One region of the Ornithinibacillus salinisoli genome, then DNA from elsewhere that is predicted to be linked to it. Evidence: riboswitches for the same ligand, from Rfam matches in the RefSeq annotation. Region 1 holds a riboswitch; the other holds the start of a gene.
The links. Region 1 has a riboswitch for preQ1 ahead of ACFSTA_RS02640 (QueT transporter family protein). Riboswitches for the same ligand answer to the same signal wherever they lie in the genome.
Positions count from the first base shown of each region.

Region 2: it holds a riboswitch for preQ1, as region 1 does, so the genes downstream of both, queF (preQ(1) synthase) here and ACFSTA_RS02640 (QueT transporter family protein) in region 1, are expected to answer to the same signal.

Region 1 is NZ_JBHUMI010000005.1:26,409-34,342, forward strand. Features, by position in the region: gene ACFSTA_RS02610 (ABC transporter ATP-binding protein) at 128-859, shown strand; gene ACFSTA_RS02615 (ABC transporter permease) at 856-1,620, shown strand; gene ACFSTA_RS02620 (MarR family winged helix-turn-helix transcriptional regulator) at 1,990-2,406, shown strand; gene ACFSTA_RS02625 (alpha/beta hydrolase) at 2,420-3,025, shown strand; gene ACFSTA_RS02630 (calcium/sodium antiporter) at 3,064-4,017, opposite strand; gene ACFSTA_RS02635 (VOC family protein) at 4,157-4,996, opposite strand; PreQ1 riboswitch class I at 5,276-5,320, shown strand; gene ACFSTA_RS02640 (QueT transporter family protein) at 5,327-5,809, shown strand; gene ACFSTA_RS02645 (DUF3891 family protein) at 5,935-6,705, shown strand; gene ACFSTA_RS02650 (lysophospholipid acyltransferase family protein) at 7,042-7,635, opposite strand; gene ACFSTA_RS02655 (mechanosensitive ion channel family protein) at 7,778-7,934, opposite strand, start outside.
Region 2 is NZ_JBHUMI010000017.1:10,711-18,644, reverse strand. Features, by position in the region: gene ACFSTA_RS14115 (superoxide dismutase) at 1-685, shown strand, start outside; gene ACFSTA_RS14110 (serine hydrolase domain-containing protein) at 805-2,118, opposite strand; gene ACFSTA_RS14105 (queuosine precursor transporter) at 2,314-2,934, opposite strand; gene queF (preQ(1) synthase) at 2,988-3,485, opposite strand; PreQ1 riboswitch class I at 3,794-3,840, opposite strand; gene ACFSTA_RS14095 (esterase/lipase family protein) at 3,991-5,583, opposite strand; gene ACFSTA_RS14090 (DeoR family transcriptional regulator) at 6,123-6,692, shown strand; gene ACFSTA_RS14085 (SCO family protein) at 6,720-7,295, shown strand; gene ACFSTA_RS14080 (FixH family protein) at 7,318-7,934, shown strand, end outside.

The sequences.
Region 1 (7,934 bases):
AAATTAAAACTATTTTCACAATATGGAGGATAGTAAATTTCCAAAATAGTTGTGTTAGAATGATGAAGAATTTAAACCCACATAAATGGAATAGTAATGATAGGAAGAAAGTAAGGATGTGACATTCATGAATACGACAACCAAACCTGAAGTTGAATTTAGGGATGTGAATTATTCGGCTGATGATTTACATATTCTTAAAAGCATCACCGGCACATTCCCTAAAGGCAAAATTACAACCCTTGTCGGTCCTTCAGGTGCCGGAAAATCCACCTTATTTAAACTATGTAATGGATTACGATCTCCACAATCAGGAGAAATTTTGATCAGAAATCACTCAATCAATGACTATGACCCTGTTGAATTACGACGAACTGTAGGAATTGCCCTACAGAGCGCAACCATGATCAAAGGAAGTGTTCTTGAAAATCTGGAACTTCCATTAACTTTACAAGGGAAACATATTGAACGTGGATTTGCTGAAGAATTACTATATGATGTCGGACTAGATGGGAGTTTTTTACAACGCAACGCAAAGGACTTATCAGGTGGTCAACGTCAAAAGCTATCGATTGCCCGGACCCTCGTTAACCAGCCAAAAATACTATTGCTTGATGAAATCACTTCTTCACTAGACAGAGTGTCCCAACATGATATCGAAGAGTTAATAGAAAAAATTAACGAAAAATACGGAACCACGATGGTTTGGATTACGCATAATTTAGAACAAGCACTAAAAATAGGTCACTATACTTGGGTTATGATGAATGGAGAGGTTATAGAGACAGGGGAAAGCTCCCTTTTGCATGCACCAAAAGATGAACGCGTCCAACAATTTGTAAAGGGGGAATTGGGATGAGCTATGTAACGTTGTCCATTACCCTTATTTTCGTTTTAATCCCATTAATCTTATCGAAAACACTAAATTTAGGATTAGAAAAGGATACAATTATTGCAACCGTGAGATCTATTATTCAACTTCTCTTAGTAGGTTTCGTTCTACAATATGTATTCGACACCGAGCACTTTATTTTTATTTTTCTAATGATCCTGCTAATGATTGGTGCTGCAACACAAAATGCCCGAAGAAAGGGTGCGTCCATTAGAGGGATTACATGGAAATTAATTGTTACGTTTATTTTTATAGAAGTTCTAACCCAGGGTATTTTATTGGGACTAAACATCACTCCACCAACCGCACAGTATATTATTCCTATTAGCGGGATGGTGATCGGTAATTCTATGGTGCTTGGTATCCTCTTTTTAAACCGTTTTACTTCAGAAGTGGAAACACATCAGGATGAAACAGAGCTCATCTTATCACTCGGAGGGACGCCAAAACAAGCAATCCATACACAACTAATTACATCGATCAAAGCTAGTACAATCCCTACGATTGAGAGTCAAAAAACGATTGGACTAGTGCAACTACCTGGTATGATGAGTGGACAAATCATTGCAGGAGCGGATCCTGTTCAGGCTGTTCAGTTTCAATTACTCATTTTGTTTTTACTATTAACTACAGCGGTTGTCACTAGTATCGCACTTGGATTTTTATCTTATCCGACCCTGTTTAATGAGCGGATGCAGTTTTTGAAGCTACAGGATAAGAATAAATAGCTACACTCGAAGGAATGTATGTCCTAAAGGGTCAAGGTTGATTATCAAAGAACTTTCTTGTTTATTAGCTGCTCCGAGTCAACGAGCAGCTAATATGCTAAATTGGATAATTCGCTCCTATTCGACATGAAAACGCTCATAAATTCTGAAATTCGCTCATAAATTTTCGGATTCGCTCATAAACTAAGAAATCCGCTCCTATTCGACAAAAATTCGCTCAAAACAACAAATCTAGTACATTACAAATTATCCTTAACCATCACCAAAATTCTCTCCCATTTGACATCCCCCACCACCAACGATAAAATTATACTTAATTAAAGATACTTTAATTCAAAATATATTTCGATATTACTGAGGTGCAATAATATGAGCGAGAATCTATCCTTAAAAGCCTTTGTTGTTTTAATGAAAGCATCAAAGTCAATTCAAGAACAGGTGCAAAAAGATATTAGCGACCATGGCATGAAGACGTCAGACTTTGCTGTTATAGAGGCTCTTTACCATAAAGGAAGACAAACAATTCGAGAAATCTCTGAAGCCGTCCTGATTAATACCGGCTCCATCACTTATGTCATCGATAAATTAGAATCAAAGGGGTTTCTGGAACGGATTAATTGCACAGAAGATCGCCGTGTTGTTTATATCCAAATCACCAATAAAGGAAAAGTGTTAATGGACGAAATTTTCCCGAAGCATAAAAAAGTAATCGATCAAATATTTGCAGATGTTAGCAACAATGAAAAGGAACAATTAATAGATATTTTAAAACGAGCGGGAAAATAAGGAGGAAATGAATATGAATCATATTTTTCAAAAAGGTAACGACCAATCAAAACCAACATTACTTTTGCTACATGGAACAGGTGGTACAGAACGGGATTTGCTGCCTCTAGCCGAAAAAATTGATCCTGAAGCAAATGTCCTTAGTGTTCGAGGTAATATTCTTGAAAATGGGATGCCACGCTTTTTCAAACGATTAGCAGAAGGTGTTTTTGATGAAGAGGACTTAACCTTCCGAACGAAAGAGCTAAATGAATTTCTTAATGAGGCTGCTGAAAAATATGAATTTGATCGTAACAATATTATTGCAATCGGGTATTCCAACGGAGCAAATATTGCTGCGAGCTTGATGTTCCACTATCAAGATGCGCTAAAAGCAGCTATTCTACATCACCCAATGGTACCAAGAAGAGGGATCGAATTACCGAATCTTACTGGAAAAAATGTATTTATTGCAGCTGGTTCAAATGATCCGATCTGTCCAGCCCAGGAATCAGAAGACCTCAAATCATTACTAGAAAAGGCAGGAGCAAGTGTTGTACTGCATTGGGAGAATATGGGGCATCAGCTAACCTATAGTGAAGTGGAAACAGCTGAAAAATGGTATCAAAATTTTTCATAAACAAAACCCGTTCTCACTAGCAGAACGGGTTTCTTTAATTAATTTCTTATAATGATATAAAGAAGATAAGCGGCATACGCAAGTACAAGAATGAATCCCTCTGACTTACCAATCTTATATTTCGTCCTGGAGAATACTAATAATAATACGGTTAAGACGATCATCGCTTTGATATCGAAAAAAACTTTACCATTCACAGGTAATGGAGTAATAACGGATGTTATGCCTAATACGAATAAAATATTAAATATATTACTACCTACAATATTTCCAAGCGCAATCTCACTTTCTTTTTTCAAAGCAGCAACTATTGAAGTGACTAGTTCAGGAAGCGAGGTACCAACAGCTATTATAGTTAATCCGACTAGCGTTTCACTCATTCCCCACGAGTAAGCAATTTCCGTTCCGTTGTCTACCACTAGGTCTCCACCTATGATAATTCCAGTAAGTCCGAGCAGTGTAAAAAATACATTTCTTCCCCATTTTGTTTCACTTGAAATAGGTCCATCTACTTTATTTTTTCTACTTTTCATTGCAACTTCAAAAACATAATACATAAAAATTATTAAAAACAACAATAAAAGAAAACCATCACTACGTGTAATGAGATTTGACCCATGTCCTTGCAAAACAATATCACTAATTAAAATTAGTAATGCAACACTCGCTAATAGTGTAAAAGGGATTTCCTTCCGAATGGTCTCGCTTTCCACTTTCAATGGATATAGCATGGCAGCAACCCCAACAACTAAGGTCAGATTGAAAATATTACTCCCAACTACGTTCCCTAATGAGACTTCTGCCGTTCCTTCCATAGCTGCAATTATACTGACAGTTGCTTCAGGCGAACTTGTTCCAAAGGAGACAATGGTTAAACCAATAAGTATAGATGGCACACGGAGTAACCGAGCAATGTTGGAGGATCCATCTACAAAATAATCCGCACCTTTTATTAACAAGGCAAAACCAACAACCAATAGTAGATAAGCCATAGATTCCTTCCTTTTCTCATGTAAGTTACTATTTATAGTGTATTACGAAATGACCATTCATACCATTAGAATACGTGATAAAGCAAACTTGAATAATAAAAAAGATTACCAAGAATCCCAAGTTGACAATCTACGAAATTTAACAAACTAATCTAATGACATTCCCTGCCGGATCCACGACTTCATTATCATGCTTAACAGTTACACCCATACTGTTTAATTTACTGACTGTTTGTTTCACAGCCTCTTCACTTGGAAAAACAAGCTCAAACCAATTAAGGCCAACACTATTTTTCACTGGTGGTTTAGCTCCTACTCCATTCCATACATTTAAACCGATGTGATGATGATAGTCTCCAGTTGAAGCAAATAATGCACCTGGATATTTCGTTACAATTTTAAACCCTAAACCATTGACATAAAATTTTTCCGTTTCCTCTAAATTTGCAACATGCAAATGGATATGACCTAATATAGTATCCTCTGGCATTCCATTCCATTCTTTGTCACCTTCTGCAAGAAGATTATCTCCATCCAGTGGCTCTGTCGCCATAGCTACCTGCCCTTCTGTCCAATTCCATTCTGATGATGGTCGATCACGGTATACTTCAATGCCATTCCCATCAGGATCATTAAAATATAAAGCCTCACTTACATAGTGGTCCGAAGCACCTAATGGCACACCGGATCGAATACTATGTTTTAAAAAAGATGAAAGGTCTGCTCGCGTTGGTAATAAAATAGCAAAGTGGTATAAACCAGTTGTTTTTGCTTCTCTTGATATAACTTCTGGCGGTTGCTCCAATGATAGGATTGGTGTTTTCCCATCTGCAGTTAATACTACGCTAAGGCTCGATTGCTTCAATACGCGAAACCCCAATATATTTTTATAAAAATGAAGTGACCTTTCCAAATCAGTCACATTTATATTGACCTCCCCAACATAGGTTGTTGGTTTTTGAAAAAATTTCTTTTCCATGAAATAGCCTCCTTTATCTAAAGTTACTTTTTTAAATTAACTTACTTATAGTAATTATTATAAGACTTACTAACTTCACGTGTCAATAAGTGATGCTAATGTGTTTGGAGTAATATTGTTTCATTTTGGAAAGCTATATCTAGGCTTGTAAATAATAGAAAATCTAATACAAAGTGACATAGTAATGGTGGGATCACATATATTTAAGTCGAACACTTTCTAATGTGTTTTGCTTTTGTATAAAGTCATTTAAAGATATACTTAAATGGCTTTTATATGTAGCACGTGGTTCGAAACCATCCCACGTAAAAAAACTAAGGAGAGATTTCTATGAAAAATAAAACGTTGGTTGTTAACGCATTAATTGCAGCGTTATATATCGCTGTGTCTGCACTTATTGTTCCTTTTGGTTTTACAAATATCCAATTCCGCATTTCTGAAGTATTTAACCACCTTATTGTTTTTAACAAAAAGTACTTCTTCGGGATCGTTGTAGGTGTGTTTATCTATAATTTATTTTCACCATTAGGTTGGTATGATCTCGTCTTTGGTGTTGCACATTCTGCTATTTCATTAGCAATTATTATTTTTCTATCCAAATTTGTAAAGAATATCATAGTGCTACTAATTGCTAATACAATCGTCTTTACATTTAATATGTTCATTATTGCATTTGAACTAAATTTGGTACTTAATTTTCCATTTTTACTTACGTGGCTAACTACAGCCGCTGGCGAATTTACGGTATTAGCTATTGGAATCCCAATCGCGTATGCTTTAAATAAACGTGTTCAGTTTGATAAACTAATATAAAGTGAAATTTCATTCAGTAGGTCTTACTATACGTTACAATCTGGATACCTTTAAGCCTAACATCACGATCTGCACTTAGGTGCTTAGCAGATTGTGATGTTTTCACTTACATAAGGAGTGTTAGGATGATTGTTAGAGAACGAGAAAATGAATTTATTATGATTGAGCAGCATAACCACGCTCTCACATCTGGGGACATCATGTCCCACTGGAAAGATTCATTATTTCATGGGAAAGCCAATAGAAAATCCGTAGAAACAGCCATTTATATGCACGATTATGGATGGAAGGAATTTGATAAGCAACCCTTTTGGAATGATCAGACACAGGCACCATATACATTTTCTGATTTTCCTACCTATCCAAAGATTATTCTTTATGCACACGGAATAAATGAGGTTGAAAAAAAGGACATGTATGCAGCCCTGCTTTGTAGTGAGCATTATACTAGATTCCTTCTAAATCATACATCCGTTGAGGCACAATCATTTGTAACGGAAGAGAAAAAGCGTCAAAAACGGATATTAAAGAGCCTTGGCAACATAGATAAGCTTTTGTTCCGCTTTCATTATGGACTTCTTCAGCTCGGAGATAATCTTTCCCTATTCCTATGCTTAAACGAGCCAGGTGTCGCAAAAGAAAAGGAACACCATTTTTTCAAACACGGAATTCCATTAGCTTCCAGTATAGAAGGAGTCAATCAATCTACATTGGGGGTAGAATGGATCGATAATCAAACGGTTTCCGTACACGAGTTTCCGTTTGATCAGGCGTTTACCGTTGCTTTTAATCAAAAAAAAGTAAGCAAAGCTTCCATTAAGGAGCTCGGTTTGATTAATGCATATGAAGAAGCTTCTTCTGAGAAAGTCACCGTTCAACTTGTACCTGAACCTTAAACACCTATAAAAAACTTTTCTTTCTAAAGCCAAACGATTACACGATAGGAAGATTAAAATGTTACTTATTCAACGGTAATGTCTTAATTCTTAGTTGATGTAAAATGCGAAATAACTGCTATGTGACCATTGGTTATTTTCTCTTCACCACTGCTATGATCGACCGTTTGGCATTTTATACTTTAGCGCCTCATCTTTTTGGCGCAGTTTATGTATGATTAGCAACAAAGTACGAAAACACCAAAAGAAAAATCCAAACTAACTCGAATTCTAATAGAATTTCGAATCATAGTTCAGATTTTTCTTTGACTAAACACCTTAGTCCCCATCTATTCATTACATGGATTTCAATCTTTCTTGTAAACTTGCGAACTCCTCATTAATTTGTTTCATCATTGTTTCCATACCTTCTTTTTTTGACTCATTTTCTCGTAGGAAGATGGGTTCGCCATAAATAAGTTTTGGTTTAATCCGTTTAAACAAATCACTAAAATTATTCGGACCCACATAAGCCGCTGGAATAATCGGTGCTTTAGAGTGAGCAGCAATAGTCACTGCACCTTTTTTTAATGGCACCTCTTCACTTGCTCTTGTTCCACTTGGAAAAATCCCAACAACCTTTCCTTCAGCTAACAATCGTCGAGGTATTTTAATCGTACTAGGTCCTGGGTTTTCTCTGTCAACCGGAAAAGCATGAAGACTATTCATCAGCCACTTTAAGAAACCTGTTTCAAAAAGCTCCTTCTTAGCCATATAATGAATTTTAGTTGGAAGGGTTGCTATACCAAGCCATAATATATCTACCCAGCCAGTATGTGTGCATGCAATTACATAACCGCCTGACTTCGGTAAATTTTCTTTTTGGTACACGGTAATCCTTCCAAATAAACTTAAAATAATTTTCAATACATTAGCAGCAAAATTGTACATGAGGTATCTCCTTTGACTCCATTATCAATCAAATATGTTTATAGTTAATTCTATTTTATCACAACCTATTAATACCTAGTACTAAATTTGTAAAAAAAATAGGAAGCTTTGCTTTTTAGCATATGCTTCCTTACCGATAATATTATGAGTCTTGATTCATCCTTGCCCCACCTTGAATATCCGCATCTGAATCTACATAAAGCCTTCTGCTAGGCACAGCGATCTGGACACCTTCTCTGTCAATAATATCTAAGATTTTTAAATTTATATCTTCTCTATTTGCCAAGTACTCTCCCCAA
Region 2 (7,934 bases), on a different contig from region 1:
ACTCCAATCTGAAGGCCAACGAATTCTATCTGATATAACAGGTAAAAAACCCAAAGACCTTCAAAGCATTCCATTTGGCGATCATAAACTTCCACCGCTACCGTACAGCTATGATGCTCTCGAACCATATATTAGTGAACAAATTATGAGACTCCATCATGATAAACACCATCAATCGTATGTGGATGGCTTAAATAAAGCGGAAAAAGCATTGTATACTGGTAGAGAGCCAAAAGATCCTATCAAACATTGGTTAAGAGATCAGGCATTTAACGGATCCGGGCATTATTTGCACACTATTTTTTGGAATAACATGACCCCGAACTCCCGCAAAAGGCCATCAGGTGAAATATTAGAAAAAATCGAAAATGACTTTGGTAGTTGGAAGAACTTTAAGGACTTATTCACAGACGTTGCCAACTCTGTTGAAGGAAATGGATGGGCAGTGTTATTTTGGTCTCCTAGAAGTGGAAAATTAGGTGTGCAATCTTTTGAAAAGCATCAGTTATTCCAAGTACCAGACACCATACCTCTACTCGTATTAGACGTGTGGGAACATGCCTACTATTTACAGTACCAAAATGACAAGAAAACTTATGTAAAGAACTGGTGGAATGTCGTAAATTGGGATGATGTTAACAAACGATTTATCGAAGCAAGAAAATTAAAATGGAAGTTATATTAAAAAACCAAAAAGCCTCACAGAAAATGAGGCTTTTTCTACTGAACTACTCTTAGCCAACTATGTCATGGATAGCTAGACAAATCACCAAAATATCTATTTTCCTGTTTTTAGTTTCACCATCACGACACTCTTGGTAACATACGCATTCCTAAAAATGCTGCCCAAGGTTTCGCTTCTTCCTCTTCAAAATAAAAACGTATGGTACGACCTAGCTCTACATTCATGAGTGTATCTTCTGTATTAATTTCCAAAGGATAGGTTGTATTCTCTATCTTTGCATATAACGACGCATTATCAATTACAATCTCAAGAGATGTTCCTTCTTTAGATCGATATGTACCTACAAAACGGTTCATTTTTTCTAAAGGCAGGCTGATAGCGCTAGCCTTGCTTATCCTTTCCTCTATTGGTTTACCCAATGCTACATTTACAGCATCTAGCCAAATCTCATTGGCATACACATTAGATACGTTCGTTAAAACTGCAACTGCTAGTCCTTTTTCAGGTACAAAACCGAAATTAGAAGAAACACCAGGTTGACCACCACCATGCTCAACAAGTGTAACACCATGGTAATCTGGAGTTATTTTAAAGGCGTAACCATAGAAAGAATCCTTATCAATCGATATATGTGGCTGAGACATTTTTGCCAGCATTTCACTAGATACCAATTGTTTACCTTCAAAAGACCCTTTATTAATATACAGTTCCCCATATTTTAACAAGTCTATAACACTCGAACGAATGCCACCGCCAACTTCATAGTTTCCTAGCGTCGGCCAATCTTGTTCTTGAAATTCTCCGTTTTTTGAATCATATACATATGGCGTTGAAACATTGCTCATCTTATGTATTTCCTCAACACTAAATGTCGATCGGAACATTTTTAATGGATTCAGTATTTGTTCGGTCAATGATCTACGATACAACTTACCTGTATACTTTTCAATAATTGCACCAAGTAATAAAAATGCATCATTACAATAACTAAAATACTCACCTGGTTTTCCTAGCAAATCATGCTCTTCCTTTGCTATATAGTCTAGATGCTCCTTAATTTGGTTTAAATCTTCTCTTCTCTGCATTGGGGTTAGTCCGGTTGAATGGGTTAATAAGTGATGAATTTGGACCGCTTCCATTGGATTTATATTCGGAATATAAAAGTTAGGTAAATGCCTAATGACTGGATCATCTAAAGATAGCTTTCCTTCTTCAGCTAATGTAACGATCGCAAGTGCAGTAAATGATTTCGTTACAGAAGCAACCCCGAAAATAGTATCAGGTGTTACCGGTTCCTGTGTCTTCACATCGCTTACACCGAAGCCTTGTTCATATATAATCTTACCATGCTTACTAACTGCAACAGCAGCACCAGGAATATGCTCTTGCTCCATCCGTTGTTGCATACGCTTCTCAAAAATTGACCAATTCATACCATCACCTCCTTTTTATCTATATCTATTATAGCAAATGCTGATTAATTAGTTGTCAATATTCCAAAAATACACGCCAATCCTCACTAAGAATGTTGATGTTTGTTTAGGCAGTACAACTTACAACTTGCTACGATTGATCTATCGACTAGACAACAAAAAAGACATCCTTCAACTGAAGGATGTCTAGTATCATCACACGTAAGCTTCTGTTTTTTGATACTTCTTCCCAATCTTTACTAACAAGTAAGCGATTGGTGTGTCAATTAATGCAATACCTAATTTAAATACATACTGGGTAACGATCATACCTACAAGTACTCCTGTAGGAACGGTTCCCCAGAAAGCAATGGTAATAAAAAGTGTTGTATCAATTAATTGGCTTGTCATCGTTGATAAATTATTGCGTAACCACAGTTTACTTTCACCATGCTTAGCTTTTAACCGGTGAAATATCGAAACATCTACGTTTTGACTAGCTAAATATGAAAGTAAACTAGCCAAAATCACTCGAAAACTACCACCTAAGATTTCTTCGAATTGCGCTTGAGATTCGAAAACAGGTGCAGCTGGAAGTTGAATAGCTATAAATAGGAAAATTAGTGCAACTACTTGTGTAACAAAACCTGCTTGAATTGTTTTTCTTGCAGCTTCTTTCCCATATAATTCCCCAATAACGTCGGTAATCAAATAGGTAACAACATAAACAATTACTGCTGCAGGTAAAATAAACTCCCCAACACTAAATAATTTAACTCCTAAAATATTAGATATTAATAAAAGTCCTACAAATAACGCATTTAAATATATAAACATGTAAAATTCTCCCTTTGATTTAGAAAAGGAACAAAGCTCTTACCCTCAGGATCTTAGCGATTATCAATTTTTTCTGGGTACATATCATGATTCATCATCCGGTGGTCTGCCATTTGCTCATATTTTGTCCCTGGCTTTCCATAATTACAGTATGGATCAATCGAGATTCCTCCACGTGGTGTGAATTTTCCCCATACCTCAATATATCGAGGATCCATTAACTCAATTAAATCATTCATAATAATGTTCATGCTGTCTTCATGAAAATCACCATGATTACGAAAGCTAAATAAATATAATTTTAATGACTTACTCTCCACCATTTTCACATTTGGAATATAGCTAATATAAACCGTTCCGAAATCTGGTTGTCTTGTCTTTGGACACAATGTCGTAAATTCCGGGCAATTAAATTTCACAAAGTAATCTCGGTTCGGGTGTTGATTATCAAATGTTTCTAACACCTCTGGCGTATAGTCAAAAGCATAATCTGTTCCTTGACTCCCAAGAAGTGTCACATCTTTTAAGTCTTCATCTTTTCGTCCAGTCATTTGTATTCCTCCTTCGTTCATTAATTGTGATTGTTCAAAAATGAGTTTTTACCCGACTTTTTGAACTACCTAACAAGGTTGATTTCTAATAGAGTGTTGCTTTTTCCAAGTAATGAATCTTATGGTAATTGTTATAAACTGCCAAGTAGCCTACAGCTCTTAACACCGCTACGGACAGTGGAGTTTTTCGCCTAGCAATCTCATGAAAAAGTTACTTCGCAGTTTATAGTAAGTAGCAACAAACTATTCAAAAAGAACCAAAAACAAAAAAACCACGGCCTAAGGCACATGGTTTATAATCGCATCATCTGTCCTTAGTTTTTTATAGAGGGTTGAAGCTAAGAACCTCTTCCGTTATTTGTTAACGGATATATAATTGATCCATTTCACTCGACTAATTATATAAGGGAATGAATAGCTTGTCAATGAAATATCTAAATGAATAGATTCCAAGTAAAAAGCTGCTATGTTAGTGGGTCACAACCACTTACATAGCAGCTTTTTATTAATCTGTATAAACGGAATCAATTATTGTTCGCTTAAAAGCTTCTCCTCCCTTTGTTATACCCTCTATATCTATCGTTATATTATAAACTTCGTTCGTTTGATCAAACACTAATACTTTTGATAGATCCGTACCACCACTTACCGTGTATGTTTTTCTATTTTCCTGATTTCTCGATTCTGTTATGCGATATGTTGCTTTTAATGTTTTCTCTTGTACTTGTAATTGATCCACTTCTAAATGATAGTTTACCTGAAGATGATCATTCGAATCTGATTTTTCATTCCGAAGAACGATTGGATTGGCCGTATAATCAGCCAACAATACGTATGCACCATCCTCTTTTGGTGTCATTTTGACTTTCCAATTTCCGGCGATTGGTTTATCGATAGTTAGGTAGTAACTGGTTGAACCTATAAATACTCCGTCTTTATTTTTAGTAGCATCTATTTTCGGTGTAGTCAGATTTCCTTTTGGGTCTATTAATCTGATTTCAGATAAATCATCAGAAGTCATAACATGCAGCCCTATCCGTTGCACACCATCTTCTACAAAAACAGTTACTTCGTTGTTCTCCCTTTCAACCAAAGAACCACCATGTACCCATTGAGTAGCTGCCGATGAATGTACATCTTCACTTGCATTAGGCATGGAAGTTGTACTAGGTTGTTGATTTCCCATTACATAATTTTCGAAAACCGGAAAAGTTGCCCCGGTTCTTATTGTCGTATGGTTCCAATCACCAATTGCTAGCTGTTGCCCACCAGGAAGCCTGCTACTCGATGTAGTTACAACGCCATCATTAGATCCGTACTGTGATAAATACACACCGCCATACCATGTGGAAGAGAATACTGACCCCCAATTCGTACCACCTAGCGTGTAGTAATCGTTGTAATATGCCATCGACTGGTTATCAATTTGAGAACGAAAATGCTCCATATTAGCCATCTGCAATGCATATGTCCCATCACCCTGTGCTCCAATTAAATCAGCGAGCCAACTAGCCCAAGAGCTATACGCCAAATCAGCCAGTTGCGATCCATGGTGCGGACTCGATAATGTAATAACATTGTCTACATATTGCCAAGCCCCATAGTAGGTTAGTGCCGTTTGCGTATCCACGCCACCCTTACTATAAGCTACAACCGTAACTGGTTTTCCAAAATGAGCGGAAATCTCACTAATTTTCTCTGCTAACAACTGTCCATTATCCCACATATCTGCCGATGCTCCACCTGCATCATGCAATTGCACAAAAGCAGTTTGATATCCTGCATCTACAGCTGTTTGGTACATATCATTATCTTCCCAAAAAATCTGTGCAACGTTATTTAGTCCCGGGACAAATAAAATTACGGGGGAATTCGGAACTGGATTAGCAGGTACTGCGCCAATATACCACTCTCCTGGTGTTTCATCATTTCCGTTGTCCACCTTTCCCATGATTGTATAGTCATTCGAATCACCTACTAACGTTGGCGTAGGTATATCATCGGTAAGATCTGAACCTGCCGAAACCGGATAACTTAAACTAAACGAAATCACCATTATGAAACCAATGATTAGCAGCCGCTTTATTCTAAGTTGCATCCTCTTCCTCCTAAGTTTTTTTCACTTCACAAAAAATGTATTCTTAGACTTCAAAGATAATGAAGGATTGGGAGTATTTGGGTCATAGTACCTGGGGGTGGGTAATTTAGATGATTTACTAGAAAAAAATCTCCTTAATAGAGGGTAATCTATCAAGGAAATTTTTATATTGCTATTTTATTTTGGTAATTGTTAACCACTTCAATACGTCTTGAATTTTTTCATCCCAATAGGCCCATTCATGATTACCAACCAGGTCCAAAATCATTCATAGCATTGGAATAAGAATGAAGCAGTATTTTATCAACTGTTATCTGAACAGGAACATCACATTTCACAGGTTCTCTAGTAAAATTACAAATGAATTACCAGATGTTTGTAGCAACTGTTAGTCGACGTCCACAACAATCTCATTATGTTCACGTAACTGTCATTTCTGTCACATATCTGACATTGCTTTACGAATAATCAATTGATATGCTTATGTTAGAATATGTTGGAAATTGTTAGAGTGATGGAATACGTGCGGAGGTGCAAGCATGCTACCTGTTGAAAGACAAAATCGAATAAAAGATCTCATTTTAAGTAATCAAAGCATGAAAATTTCCGAGCTAAGTAAAGAACTCGGTGTATCCGAAATGACGGTTCACCGTGATATAAAACCACTTATTGTTGAAGGTATAATTAAAAAAACATTTGGTGGTATTACAACATTACAAGAAACAGCAAGTCCTACTACTAATGACTGTATAATTTGTGGAAACCATATCCAAGAAAGACTTGCCTACAGACTGATTCTACCGGGGTCTAAAATTGAAACAGCATGTTGTTCACACTGTGGACTCATTCGTCACAACCAGCTCGGTGATGAAGTAATGGAAGCAATTTGTTTTGATTTTTTCAGACAAACAACCATAAGTGCACACCAAGCGTGGTTTGTTATGAATAGTTCGGTTAACATCGGATGCTGCCAACCACAAATTTTAACATTTGAATTAAAAGACCATGCCGAGAAGTTTATCACAGGATTTGGTGGAAAAGTATACACATTCAATGAAGCGATTCAAACTAACTTGAGAAAGATGCAGTCGAATAGTTGTCACGAATAAGTGAATCGCAAGGAGAGGATATTAAACGTGAAATATATTAAATATATATTAGTAACTTCATTTTTATTTTTAGCCGCATGTAATAGCTACAATATTCAAACGAACATGTCTAGAGATGTTCTACCTTTTGAATTTACAACCCAAGATAACGAGACATTAAAGCTTGAGGATTTAGAAGGGAAATGGTGGATTGCCGATCTTATATTTACGAATTGTACAACCGTATGCTCACCAATGACAACAAACATGGCTAACCTACAGGAAAAGATGAAAGCTGAAGAGATTGATGTAGAACTTGTATCCTTTAGTGTCGATCCTGACCATGATACTCCAGAAGTTTTGAAAGAATATGCTGCAAAACATAATGCCGATTTAGGTAACTGGTCATTTTTAACTGGGTATGACTTTCAAACTATCAAGGAACTTTCTATTAAGAGTTTTCAATCTTCCTTGTTGGAAGCGCCAGAAGGATCCGACCAACTAACACATGGCACAAGCTTTTATCTTGTAAACCCGGAAGGTGAAGTAATCAAAAAATACAAAGGTACTTTTTCAGAAGAAACCGATTTGATCATAGATGATTTGAAAAAAGTAGCAAAATAACAAGAAAAGGAGAGACATAATAATGAAGAAAAAATTATGGATGTATGTAATGATTTTATCTCTAGGAGTTATCCTTATCGGCTGTGGAGATGAGGATATGCATGATATGGATGACACGGATGAGCTGGCTACTTTAGAAGTTGACCTTCAGGTAGCAGATACAGTGGAAGTTGATGAAAAACTTGAACTAAAAGCAGTGGTTACATATGGCGATGAGGCTGTAACTGATGCAGATGAAGTCGAATACGAAGTATGGGAAGAAGGACAAGAAGATAACAGCATGAAAATAGATGCAGTCAACAATGAAGATGGCTCCTACACTGCTGAAACATCCTTCGATAAAGACGGCTTATTTCATGTACAAGTACATGTAACAGCTAAGGATCTACACACGATGCCTACGCAAGAAGTTACGGTTGGAGAAGGTGGTCATAATTCAGATGCAGAAGAAGGAAACTCCGACCATGAAAGTCATGAAGAAGATACAGATTCCCATGATGAAGATGAAGATCATCACCATCATCACGGAAATGGATTCGAAATGAACTTTTCCAATCTTGAAGACGTTTCAATGAATGAAGAAATCTCATTAAACGTACTTCTAGAAATGGATAACGACGCATTAACCGATGCAGAAGT